DNA from 3 places in the Burkholderia sp. AU30198 genome. Region 1 is predicted to be linked to each of the others. Evidence: predicted binding sites of a transcription regulator. Region 1 holds the regulator's gene; each other region holds the start of a gene.
What was found. Region 1 encodes HrcA, which represses chaperone genes, less so after heat shock. Its sites were predicted from a motif close to TTAGCACTCNNNNNNNNNGAGTGCTAA; they were not measured.

Region 1 (4,166 bases):
GCACCACCACCATCTGCCTGTCGGGAGCCGTCACCGACCGCACGACCGAATACGGGGGCGCGCGGGCGACGTTTGACCAGATGTTCAGCTCCCACCAGAAAATCTGTCGATGATGCGCCGGTCGCGCTTCGTCGGCCGGCCGTGCAATTCGGCCGCCGGCTCGCGATACGTGCGGCGCCGCTCCAGTTCGGCGAGCCGCGCGGCCCGCCCCGCTTCCGTTTCCGCGTAAAGCGTCTGCGCGACGCTCGCCGGCCCGCGCACGTCGCACACGCCGAGCACGGCAATGTGCCAGACGATGCCGTCGATCGCAATCTCGACCTCGTCGCCCACGCGCACTTCCTTCGCCGGCTTGACCGCCGCGCCGCCGATCTTCACGTGCCCCTTGTCGACCGCATCGGTCGCTAGCGAGCGCGTCTTGAAGAACCGGGCCGTCCACAGCCATTTGTCGATGCGCAGCTTCGCGCCCGGTTCGGTCGAAATCTTGTAATTCATCGCAGCCTCCGCCGGGCCGCCCCAAGGAGGCTGACCGCCCCCTCGGGGGGCAGTGAACGAAGTGAGCGTGGGGGTCGTTTCATCTCAGCTCACCGTTTCGGGCTGCGCGGCCCTGACCGGCCAGCCCTGCAGATTCTCGGCGACGATCTCGCCGAGCGCGCCGATCCACGCGGGCGCGCCGTTCAGGCACGGAATGCGGTGGAACGCCTTGCCGCCGCCGGCGAGGAATTCGTCGCGCACTTCCATGCCGATCTCCTCGATCGTCTCCAGGCAGTCGGCCGTGAAACCGGGACAGAACACGTCGGCCCGCCGCACGCCGGCTTCGCCGAACTCGCGCAGCGTCGGCGCGGTGTAAGGCTGCAGCCATTCGGCCTTGCCGAAGCGCGACTGGAACGTGACGCGACATTCGGTCGTCGACAGCCCGAGCGCGGCCATCAGCAGCGCGCCCGTTTGCTGGCACTGGTCGTGATAGGGGTCGCCAAGGTCGAGCGTGCGCTTCGGCACGCCGTGAAAGCTCAGCACGAGCTTGTCGCCGGCCGCGAAGTCGGGCCGGCCGTGCTGCGCCCAGTACTGGCGTACCTGCTCGGCCAGCGCGTGGATATAGGCCGGATGGTCGGCGTAATGCCGCACCGTGCGTACTTCCGGCTGGTTGCGCATGCGCGCGAGCGCGTCGAACGCGGCGTCAAAGGCGGTGGCCGTGGTCGACGCCGAGTATTGCGGATACATCGGCATCAGCAGCACGCGCTCGACGCCCGCGCGCTTGAACTGCGCGAGCGCGTGCGCAATGTTCGGGCTGCCGTAGCGCATCGCGTAGTCGAGCATCACGTGATAGCCGTTCGACGTGAGCAGATGCCGCACGCTGTCGGTCTGGCGCTCCGTGTACACGCGCAGCGGCGAGCCCTCGGGCATCCAGACCGCCGCGTATTTCTTCGCGGAAGCACGGCCGCGCAGCGGCAGGATCAGCGTGCGCAGCAGCACCTGCCAGACGGCCTGCGGAATCTCGACGACCCGCGGATCCGACAGGAATTCGGCCAGGTAGCGCCGCACCGCGCGCGGCGTAGGGGCGTCGGGCGTGCCGAGATTGATCAGCAGCACACCGATGCGATGGGCAGCCGCGATGCTCGAAGGCGGCTCAAGATCGAAACGCATGGGCAAGAACGTGCTCGGGGCACGGGACCGGACGGCTCTCAATTATAGCGGGCCGCTCCGTGTCGTTCTGCTGGCTGTTCGGCCGACTACCGGCACACGCGGCGCCGCGGCACGATGACGGGGCGGGATCGGGCTGGCGCTGGCCGGCTACTGCTGGCTCAGCGTGAGCGACAGCAGGCGCGCGGTGATGTCGACGATCGGTATCACGCGGTTGTACGCCATGCGGGTCGGGCCGATCACGCCGAGCGTGCCGACGATCTGCCCATTCACCTCGTAAGGCGCGGTGACGACGCTCATTTCCTCGATCGGCACGAGCGTCGATTCACCGCCGATGAAGATCTGCACGCCCTGGGCGTGGCTCGACACGTCGAGCAGTTGCAGGAGGCCCGTTTTTTGGTCGAATACGTCGAACAGCTTGCGCAGCCGAGCCATGTCGGAGGAAAGATCCGCCACCTCGAGCAGGTTGCGCTCGCCGGAAATCAGCACGGTGTCCTCGGTGTCGGGCACCTCGGTGCTGGCCGTCACCGCCAGATGCATCAGCGCGGTCATGTCGCCGCGCAACTGGTCGATCTCGTCGCGCAGGCGGCGGCGTACCTCGTCGAACGACAGCCCGGCGAAATGCGCGTTGATGTAGTTGGACGCCTCGGTCAGCTGCGACGGCGAGTAATCGCGCGGCGTCGCGAGCATCCGGTTCTGCACGTCGCCCTCGGGCGTGACGATGATCAGCAGGATGCGCTTGTCCGACAGGCGCATGAACTCGATCTGCTTGAACACGTGGCTGCGGCGCGGTGTGAGCACGACGCCCGCGAACTGCGACAGGTTCGACAGCACGCTCGCGGCGGCCGCCACGACCCGCTGCTGCGGCTCGCCGGCCTGCAGCGTGTTCTGCACCTGCCGCGCGACGGCTTCGGCGTCGATCGGCGCCTCGACCGTCAGCATCGTGTCGACGAACAGCCGGTAGCCGCGCGGCGTCGGCACGCGGCCGGCCGACGTGTGCGGGCTCGACACGAGGCCGAGCTCCTCCAGGTCGGACATCACGTTGCGGATCGTCGCCGGGCTCAGCTCGAGCCCGGAGTAACGGGACAACGTGCGCGATCCGACTGGCTGACCGTCGGCGATATACCGTTCGATCAGGGTTTTCAGGAGGGTTCGTGCGCGAGGATCTAGCATGGTGGAAAATTTTAGCGCAACCGCGCGACCGCGGCGAGTGGCGTGGCCACCGATGCGCGGGCCAGCCCGATCCGGCCCCGTCTGCGCACAGCCGGTTCTTTTCGTCAACGAGCTATGGTGTAATGCCGGCATGAAAACCGGTAATCAGTTCAACACCGTCGCGCTCGTCGGCCGGAGCAACACGCCGAACATCGCCGAGCCGCTCACCACGCTGGCCGCCTGCGTCGCCAAGCGGGGCTTCGAAGTCGTCTTCGAAGCCGAGACCGCGCGCGAGATCGGCATCACCGGCTACCCGGCGCTGACCCCGGCCGAAATCGGGGCGCGCGCCGACGTGGCGGTCGTGCTGGGCGGCGACGGCACGATGCTCGGCATCGGCCGTCAGCTCGCGCCGTACAAGACACCGCTGATCGGGATCAACCACGGGCGGCTCGGCTTCATCACCGATATCGCGGCGGCCGACATGCAGGCGCTCGTCCCGGTGATCCTGTCGGGCAAGTTCGAGCGCGAGGAGCGCGCGCTGCTCGAGGCCCGCATCATGCGCGACGGCGAACCGATCTACCACGCGATCGCCTTCAACGACGTCGTCGTGAACCGCAGCGGCTTCTCCGGGATGGTCGAGCTGCGCGCATCGGTCGACGGCCGGTACATGTACAACCAGCGTTCGGACGGCCTGATCGTCGCCACCCCGACCGGCTCGACCGCCTACGCGTTGTCGTCGGCCGGCCCGATTCTCCATCCGCAGCTGGCGGGCATCGTGCTCGTGCCGATCGCGCCGCACGCGCTGTCGAACCGGCCGATCGTGCTGCCCGACGATTCGAAAATCGCGATCCAGATCGTCGGCGGGCGCGACGTCAACGTGAACTTCGACATGCAGTCGTTCACCGCGCTCGAACTGAACGACACGATCGAGGTGCGCCGCTCGAAGCACACGGTGCCGTTCCTGCACCCGATCGGCTACAGCTACTACGCGACGCTGCGCAAGAAGCTGCACTGGAACGAACACGCCTCGAACGAAGACGACAAGGCGTCCTGACGCCGCTCCGCCCTACACCATGCTCCGCCACCTCTCGATCCGCGACTTCGTCATCGTCGCCGCGCTCGATCTCGAATTCGACAGCGGCTTTTCCGTCTTTTCCGGCGAGACCGGCGCCGGGAAATCGATCCTGATCGACGCCCTCGCCCTTGCCCTCGGCGAACGTTCCGATGCAAGCGTCGTGCGCACCGGCTGCGGCCGCGCCGACATCACCGCCGAATTCACGCCACACGATCGCGTCGCGCGCTGGCTCGACGAACACGCGTTCGACACCGAGGACACCGTGATGCTGCGCCGCGTGATCGATGTGAGCGGCCGGTCG
Region 2 (4,166 bases), on a different contig from region 1:
AGGAACACGCCGCCGCGCGCCCCGACACGCAGTGGACCTTCCAGTACTCGCCGGAAACCTTCAGCATGACCGAGCTGACGTTCGCGCGCGAGATCTGCGACGCAGTCGCGCAAACCTGGCGCCCGACCCGCGATCACAAGATGATCGTCAACCTGCCGGCCACCGTCGAAGCCGCGAGCCCGAACGTGTTCGCCGACCAGATCGAGTGGATGGACCGCAACCTCGCGTATCGCGACAGCATCGTGCTGTCCGTGCATCCGCACAACGACCGCGGCACCGCGGTCGCGGCGGCCGAACTCGCGCTGCTCGCCGGCGCCGACCGCATCGAGGGCTGCCTGTTCGGCAACGGCGAGCGCACCGGCAACGTCGATCTCGTCACGCTCGCGCTGAATCTCTACACGCAAGGCATCGATCCGGGCCTCGATTTCTCCGACATCGACGCCGTGCGCCGCGTCGTCGAACGCTGCAACCAGATTCCCGTGCATCCGCGCCATCCGTACGCGGGCGACCTCGTGTTCACCGCATTCTCGGGCTCGCACCAGGACGCGATCCGCAAGGGCTTCGCGCAGCAGCGCCCCGACGCGGCCTGGGAAGTGCCGTACTTGCCGATCGACCCGGCCGACCTCGGCCGCAGCTATGACGCGGTGATCCGCGTGAACAGCCAGTCCGGCAAGGGCGGCGCGACGTTCCTGCTCGAACGCGGGATGGGCTTCACGCCGACGCGCCGCGTGCAGATCGAATTCAGCCATGCGGTGCAGACGCTCGCCGACGCGTCCGGCGAGGAAGTGACGGGCGACGCGATCTGCGCGCTGTTCGCGAGCGAATTCTTCGACACCGACGGGCCGGCTGCGCGTCACGGCAGCGGCGCGCGCTGGCGGAACCGCGAGATCGCTGCGCCGGCGGCGGCGGCGGACACGACGCCCGACGATGCCGTGCGACGTATGGCCGCAGCCTTCGCGGCGGCCGCCGACGCCGCGATCGACGTCGCGACGTGCGAACACGCGCGCACGACGGACGGGCGGATCGCGGTATCGGTCGGCTGCCGGGTCGGCGATGCGCCGCTGCGGCACGGTGTCGGCCTGCACGCCGATGCGGCAAGCGCCGCGCTCGATGCGGTCGTCAGTGCGATCAACCGCTCGGCCTGGCACTGCGCGGATCGCCGCGCGGCGGCCTGACCGCCGGGTTCCGTTTCAGGGTTCAAACGTCAGCGAGCGGGGCGTGACCGCCCGTGCGCCGCGCGATCCGCGCCGCACGAGGCAGCAAAAAGCGGCCCAGAAGGCCGCTTCGGTCGGGACATGAAAAGGAGCGCCACACGCGCTCATGTCTCGGTCGCGCACCGCGTCGCCTGCCACGCGAACAGGCACCAGCGGCCCTGTTCGTGGGTATGGACGGAGGTATACGCAATCGGGAAGACCAGGCCGCCGTTGTTCGTTTCCATCTCGATCAACGCACGCCCGGTGACGACGCAGGTCGCATCGCCGACGGGCAGCACGTCCTGCGACTGGATTTCGATCTGGCGATAGCGGCGGCGGCCGGCGACGATGGCGTCGATGAACTGCTGCTTGGTTTCGCGTTTGCCGTTGGTGTGCACGAAGAACACCTTGTCCGACAAAAGCGTGTCGAGCGCTTCGCCGTCCCCGTCCACCATCGCCCGGAACCGGTCGCGCTCGAGCGCGCGGACCGCATCGACCACCTTCGCCATCGCCTGACTCCTCGGCAACGCGCACGCCGTGCGCGGGCGTGCGGATCAGAAGTTGTACTGCAAGTAGAACTGGTGGAAATTTATACCAGGATTCGGCTCTTTGATACCCGCGTTAGACACATGTTCAAAACGGTAGCCGACCTGATACTGTTGCCGTTGGCCGAACTGCACGCCCACCCCCGCGGTCGGCGCGAACTGGAACGCGGTCCCCATCGAGAAACTATCCGAGATCGTCGGGTGCGTCAGCAGCCGGACGCCGCCGCCGGCCTCGATGAACGGGCGGATCGCCCCGGCGCTCTTGATGAAACGGAACATCGGCGTCACGCCGAATTCACCGATGCTGCTGTGGACGTTGCCGCCCGTATGCCAGTAGCCGGCATGCCCTTCCACGACGAACGCGAAGTGCCAGCCGCCGATTTCCCACCAGTTCCAGCCCGGATCCCACACCACGCCGAGATCGGCCTTGTCGACCCCGCGGCGATCCGAAAAGCCGCCGCCCGCCTGAATCCCCCATCGATCCGCACATGCCGCACCCGATCCGCCCAGAAGGGACGCCGCCAGCATCGCGTGCAGCGCAAGCCGGCTGCGGGGCCGGCGATTCTTCTTATTGTTCATCTGACACTCCAACTTTGTGGGTTGAATGGAGCCTGCCGCTTCGGCCGGCTCGAGCGAACTGAATGGTATGGTAAAGGACTTTTCGAATCGGCATCACAAAGCGAAATGGCTTCCTTCCAAAACGACAAAAATTGAAATCGTCTACTGATTACCATCAGAAACAACGGCTTACGGAACTTCGCCTCGCTCCCTCTGTCGCAGATTAGACTATCGACTCGACTGGCTCGATAGAAAAAGTGGGAACTCCGATGCCCACGCTTGCTCTAAGGAATTAGCACTCGGATTGCGGGAGTGCTAAGATGGCCCACGGAATTTCATTCGAGACCGGGGGTTTGTCCCTGATTCCAAAGGAGTTTTTTTAGTGAGCAATGCCCTGACCCTCCCGAACACCCTGAGCCAGACGCCGGCCAAGGCCGCATCGGCAGGCTCGCTGGCGCTCGCAGCCCAATCGATGTTGCCGGGCCAGCTTGGCAACATCGACGCGTATATCCAGGCCGTCAACCGCATTCCGCTGCTGACGCCCGAAGAGGAACGCCAGTACGCAACCGAATTCCGTGAAGGCAACAATCTCGACTCGGCACGCCGCCTCGTGCTGTCGCACCTGCGGCTCGTCGTGTCGATCGCGCGCAACTATCTCGGCTACGGCCTGCCGCACGGCGACCTGATCCAGGAAGGCAACATCGGCCTGATGAAGGCCGTGAAGCGCTTCGACCCGGCCCAGAACGTGCGTCTCGTGTCGTACGCGATCCACTGGATCAAGGCCGAGATCCACGAGTACATCCTGCGCAACTGGCGCACGGTGAAGGTCGCGACGACGAAGGCGCAGCGCAAGCTGTTCTTCAACCTGCGCAGCCACAAGAAGGGCCTGCAGGCGATGACGCCCGAGGAGATCGACGGCCTCGCGAAGGAACTCAACGTCAAGCGCGAAGACGTGACCGAAATGGAAACGCGTCTGTCGGGCGGCGACATCGCGCTCGAAGGGCAGGTCGAAGACGGCGAGGAGTCGTACGCGCCGATCGCCTACCTGGCCGACTCGCACAACGAACCGACCGCCGTGCTCGCCGCGCGTCAGCGCGACACGCTGCAGACGGACGGCATCGCGCAGGCACTCGACGCGCTCGACGCGCGCAGCCGCCGCATCATCGAGGCGCGCTGGCTGCACGTCGACGACGACGGTTCGGGCGGCTCGACGCTGCACGATCTCGCCGCCGAGTTCGGTGTGTCGGCGGAACGTATCCGCCAGATCGAAGCGAGCGCGATGAAAAAGATGCGCACCGCCCTCGCCGAATACGCGTAAATCGCTGCGATTTAGAGCGCTTCATCAAAAACCGCTGCCCGACCGGCAGCGGTTTTTTTTCGCCTGCTTTATCCGCTGCTTTTCACCCGCTTCTCCACTCGATTCTTTGCCGATTAATTGACCTGATTCGTCAGGTAATAGGCCGTTTGCGGGCCCCTTCCGCATAACCTTGATCTGCCTCAAATTTCGGCCCGTGTTTCGCGACGGTCTGCCGCAGCGCAGCACTCGGCATTGGAAAGCCGTCCTTTTAAAATTGGCATGTCAGGCGCAAAAGGATTAAAACAGCTTCACGGCCGTCATAAATCCGACGTAAAGTCGCCCCAAATCAGACCTAAATCGATTCAGGATAATCGCCTTGATCTCGATCAATAAAGAGCCTGCGCCTCCGCCGCGGCCGGCCGGCACGATCGGCTGGCGCGCGCGCATCGCCGCGTGGGCACGCGGACCGACCCTCGCCCGCGACATCACCCTGGTGCTGATCGTCAAGCTGATCCTCCTGATGTCGCTCAAATACGCATTCTTCAATCATCCGCAGGCCGAGCACATGTCGTT
Region 3 (4,166 bases), on a different contig from region 1:
CGCGAGCGCGGTGAGCGTCGGCGTGATCTGCGCACGCACGCGCACGCCGAGGCCCGCGAGCGGATACGCGGGGCCGCCGTTCGGCAGGTCGTACGACGGCAGCGCGGGCCAGCCGAACATCGTGTTGACGAACGTGTTCGCATACGTGCTGACCATGAATTCCTGGTCCAGGCTCTGCTGGCCGATCTTCACGTCGACGCGCTTGTCGAGGAACGACTGCTGGTACCAGAGCTCCCACAGGCGCGTCGTGCCCTGCGCCTCGATGCCGCTCGCGGTGTTGAGCGTGCCGAGGTTTCTCGTGCTGAGGTTGGTGCCGTGGATCTGCAGCGCGCTGACGTTGAACGTGCCGCCGGGCAGGCCGATCGCCTTCTGCGTGTCGACCGTCAAGGTCGCGGTCGTCAGCCCGTCGTACGCACCGCCGCGGTTCAGGCCGCCGCGCACGTTCGCGAGGTATTCGCTGGTTTCGGTGATCTGCAGCGTCGCACCGTACTTGCCGAGCCACGGACGGATGCCGCCCATGTCGCCGAGCAGGTTCTGGCGCGTCCAGATGCCGGTCAACGCGTTGGTCGGCTTCGCCTGGATCGCGAGGTCGGCCTCGGGCGCTTCGGGCTGCGCGTCGACGGGCGTGTCGGCGAAAGCCGCACCGCTCGCGAACGATGCGCACGCGAGGATGGCCGCGCAAGCGGCGGGGCGCATCCGGACCCGGATGTTGTCTCCCTGGAACGACGCAAACTTCATATCAAATCCCTGGTTCTATTTAGTGTGGAGTCCTGCTTTTAAGGCGCTGTCCGCTGGGGCGGCGCCGATCGGCCAGGGCACGCAGATGACTGCAATCCGGCGCATCGTAGGAGTGTCAAATGGGAAAGTCAATGTAAACGAGAATGATTCGCATCTGAATTACTGAATGTAATCCGAACCCTTACGGATGAGGGCTGACACGTGTTTTTCGTCGAGGTAAACCGTAAATATCTGTGTAATGACAATGTATGGTTAGATGCGGATCGATGGATCCGCGGAAGGGGCCCGAAGGTCGTCCGGCGGAGGTGGCCGGGCGTGTCGCGGCGGACGGAATCGACGCCCGCACAGGTCTTTTGATGCGATGCCGCCGATCGCAGGAACTCCGTGCTTACCCGGTGTCCAAACGGGGCTGGATGAGATTCGCGGGCCGCTCGGGCCCGCCGGCCAGGCCGGGTTGAGTTCGTCAGGGTATTGTTTCGAAAGGGTTTTTGGTTGTTTTCGCGTGCTTTACCCGCCGCGTCGCCGCCCTGAAAATTCGTCCGGTTCCCCTTCTTGAATTTGTCAAAACCCGTCCATATAATTAGCACTCGCTGCACGAGAGTGCTAACAATTCTCTGCCGGGCGATAAGCCGGGCAGATTCCCTAAGCGTTCTTCAATCTCAGTCAAGAGAGGAGTGAATATGAACCTTCGTCCTTTGCACGATCGCGTGATCGTCAAGCGCCTGGATCAGGAAACCAAGACCGCCTCGGGCATCGTGATCCCCGACGCCGCTGCTGAAAAGCCGGATCAGGGCGAAGTCCTGGCCGTCGGCCCGGGCAAGCGCGATGACAAGGGCGCCCCGATCGCGCTCGACGTGAAGGTCGGCGATCGCGTCCTGTTCGGCAAGTACGCAGGCCAGACCGTGAAGGTCGACGGCAACGAACTGCTGGTCATGCGCGAAGAAGACATCATGGCCGTGGTCAACGCGAAGTAAGCGTCCACCGACGGTACATATTCCCAAGAATTCAAGGAGTTAGAAGATGGCAGCTAAAGACGTCGTATTCGGCGATTCCGCCCGTTCGAAGATGGTCGAAGGCGTGAACATTCTCGCCAACGCAGTCAAGGTCACGCTGGGTCCGAAGGGCCGCAACGTCGTGCTCGAGCGCAGCTTCGGCGGCCCGACGGTCACCAAGGACGGTGTGTCGGTCGCGAAGGAAATCGAGCTGAAGGACAAGCTCCAGAACATGGGCGCGCAAATGGTCAAGGAAGTGGCTTCCAAGACCAGCGACAACGCAGGCGACGGCACGACGACGGCAACCGTCCTCGCGCAATCGATCGTTCGCGAAGGCATGAAGTACGTCGCATCGGGCATGAACCCGATGGACCTGAAGCGCGGCATCGACAAGGCAGTCGCAGCGGCTGTCGAAGAGCTGAAGAAGATCAGCAAGCCGTGCACGACGAACAAGGAAATCGCACAGGTCGGCTCGATCTCGGCGAACAGCGACACGTCGATCGGCGATCGCATCGCTGAAGCGATGGACAAGGTCGGCAAGGAAGGCGTGATCACCGTCGAAGACGGCAAGTCGCTGGCTGACGAACTCGACGTCGTCGAAGGCATGCAGTTCGACCGCGGCTACCTGTCGCCGTACTTCATCAACAACCCGGAAAAGCAAGTCGCCGTCCTCGACAACCCGTTCGTGCTGCTGCACGACAAGAAGGTGTCGAACATCCGCGATCTGCTGCCGGTACTCGAGCAAGTCGCGAAGGCTGGCCGTCCGCTGCTGATCATCGCTGAAGACATCGAAGGCGAAGCGCTCGCAACGCTGGTCGTCAACAACATCCGCGGCATCCTGAAGACCGTTGCGGTCAAGGCGCCTGGCTTCGGCGATCGTCGCAAGGCGATGCTGGAAGACATCGCGATCCTGACCGGCGGCCAGGTGATCGCGGAAGAAACCGGCCTGACGCTCGAGAAGGCAACGCTGGCAGAACTGGGCCAGGCGAAGCGCATCGAAGTGGGCAAGGAAAACACGACGATCATCGACGGCGCAGGCGAAGCCGCGAACATCGAAGCACGCGTGAAGCAAGTGCGCGCGCAAATCGAAGAAGCGACGTCGGACTACGACCGTGAAAAGCTGCAAGAGCGCGTGGCGAAGCTGGCCGGCGGTGTTGCAGTGATCAAGGTCGGTGCTGCGACCGAAGTCGAAATGAAGGAAAAGAAGGCACGTGTCGAAGACGCACTGCACGCAACGCGCGCAGCTGTGGAAGAAGGCATCGTGGCAGGTGGCGGCGTTGCGCTGATCCGCGCTCGCACCGCGATCGCAGGCCTGACCGGCTTGAACGCCGACCAGAACGCCGGCATCAAGATCGTGCTGCGCGCAATGGAAGAGCCGCTGCGCCAGATCGTCACGAACGGCGGCGAAGAAGCCAGCGTCGTGGTGGCGGCAGTTGCTGCAGGTACGGGCAACTACGGCTACAACGCAGCGACGGGCGAGTACGTCGACATGGTCGAAGCCGGCGTGGTCGACCCGACCAAGGTCACGCGCACCGCACTGCAGAACGCAGCTTCGGTTGCAGGCCTGCTGCTGACGACGGACGCAGCTGTCGCAGAACTGCCGAAGGAAGATGCACCGATGGCGGGCGGCATGCCGGGCGGCATGGGCGGCATGGGCATGGACATGTAATCGACTTCGGTCGATGGTGTCCGGAGCGCGCAGCGATGCGCGTTCCAGCCAAAAGAAAAGACCCGCAGCGATGCGGGTCTTTTTTTATGGATTGCCGGGCGATCGTAATCAGAAGCCCGGCAGGTAGCATGAAGTATCGTCGTCTTCATCGTGAAGGCCGTAGCTGCACGCGAACGGATCGTGCCAGCCGTTGTTGCGCCCATTGTAGAGATAGACCGTGTTGTCGTTCGATGCCCACGTCAGCGACGCAGTGCCGCTGGAGTAAACGCGCCACCTCCCCGAGCTGCCGTCCGGGAACGAAATGGTGCCGTCCGAGTGGCAGGGCGAGTAGTAATCGTGGGCGACAAACTTGCCGTCAATCGGCGCGGCTCTCGAGAAGAACCGCTTCAGTTGCGCGACGGTCGGTGTGAAATCCTTGCATGCACCCTTGGTCAGCGGGTCGTCCGGGGTCGATGACTGGCCGGATTGCTCGACTGTCACGGCGCGTACCTCTCTGGCGTGGCAGATAGCGATCGGAACGCAAAGCAGAACCGCCGCGACACATTTGGCTAGAACCATGGCGTCATTCCCACTGTGCCGTGCTTGCCTCGGTGGCATTCTTGCGCCCGACTTCCGGGTGCCGATATACCTCACTCATCTCGACGTTCAGCGTTTCGGATAATTCTCGAACTAGCCATTTGAGCGATGAATTCTGTTCGGCCGTGACGCTTTCATAAACCGGTTCCGCTGTTTTCTCGTCGGGGTAGTACATGCCAACGAGTTCGATT

Region 2: a site for HrcA is predicted at 2,589-2,615, ahead of rpoH (RNA polymerase sigma factor RpoH). Genes of this name have one in related genera too.
Region 3: a site for HrcA is predicted at 1,319-1,345, ahead of groES (co-chaperone GroES). Genes of this name have one in related genera too.

The regions. Positions count from the first base shown of each region.
Region 1 is NZ_JAIZSA010000013.1:225,245-229,410, reverse strand. It holds gene LGN19_RS26610 (hypothetical protein) at 1-113, shown strand, start outside; gene LGN19_RS26605 (RNA-binding S4 domain-containing protein) at 85-492, opposite strand; gene hemH (ferrochelatase) at 577-1,641, opposite strand; gene hrcA (heat-inducible transcriptional repressor HrcA) at 1,789-2,811, opposite strand; gene LGN19_RS26590 (NAD kinase) at 2,942-3,844, shown strand; gene recN (DNA repair protein RecN) at 3,864-4,166, shown strand, end outside.
Region 2 is NZ_JAIZSA010000008.1:54,259-58,424, reverse strand. It holds gene leuA (2-isopropylmalate synthase) at 1-1,175, shown strand, start outside; gene LGN19_RS18580 (nuclear transport factor 2 family protein) at 1,319-1,702, opposite strand; gene pagL (lipid A 3-O-deacylase PagL) at 1,748-2,317, opposite strand; gene rpoH (RNA polymerase sigma factor RpoH) at 2,679-3,614, shown strand; gene cydP (cytochrome oxidase putative small subunit CydP) at 3,964-4,166, shown strand, end outside.
Region 3 is NZ_JAIZSA010000010.1:124,849-129,014, forward strand. It holds gene LGN19_RS22140 (carbohydrate porin) at 1-738, opposite strand, end outside; gene groES (co-chaperone GroES) at 1,419-1,712, shown strand; gene groL (chaperonin GroEL) at 1,759-3,399, shown strand; gene LGN19_RS22155 (hypothetical protein) at 3,508-3,957, opposite strand; gene LGN19_RS22160 (N-acetylmuramoyl-L-alanine amidase) at 3,962-4,166, opposite strand, start outside.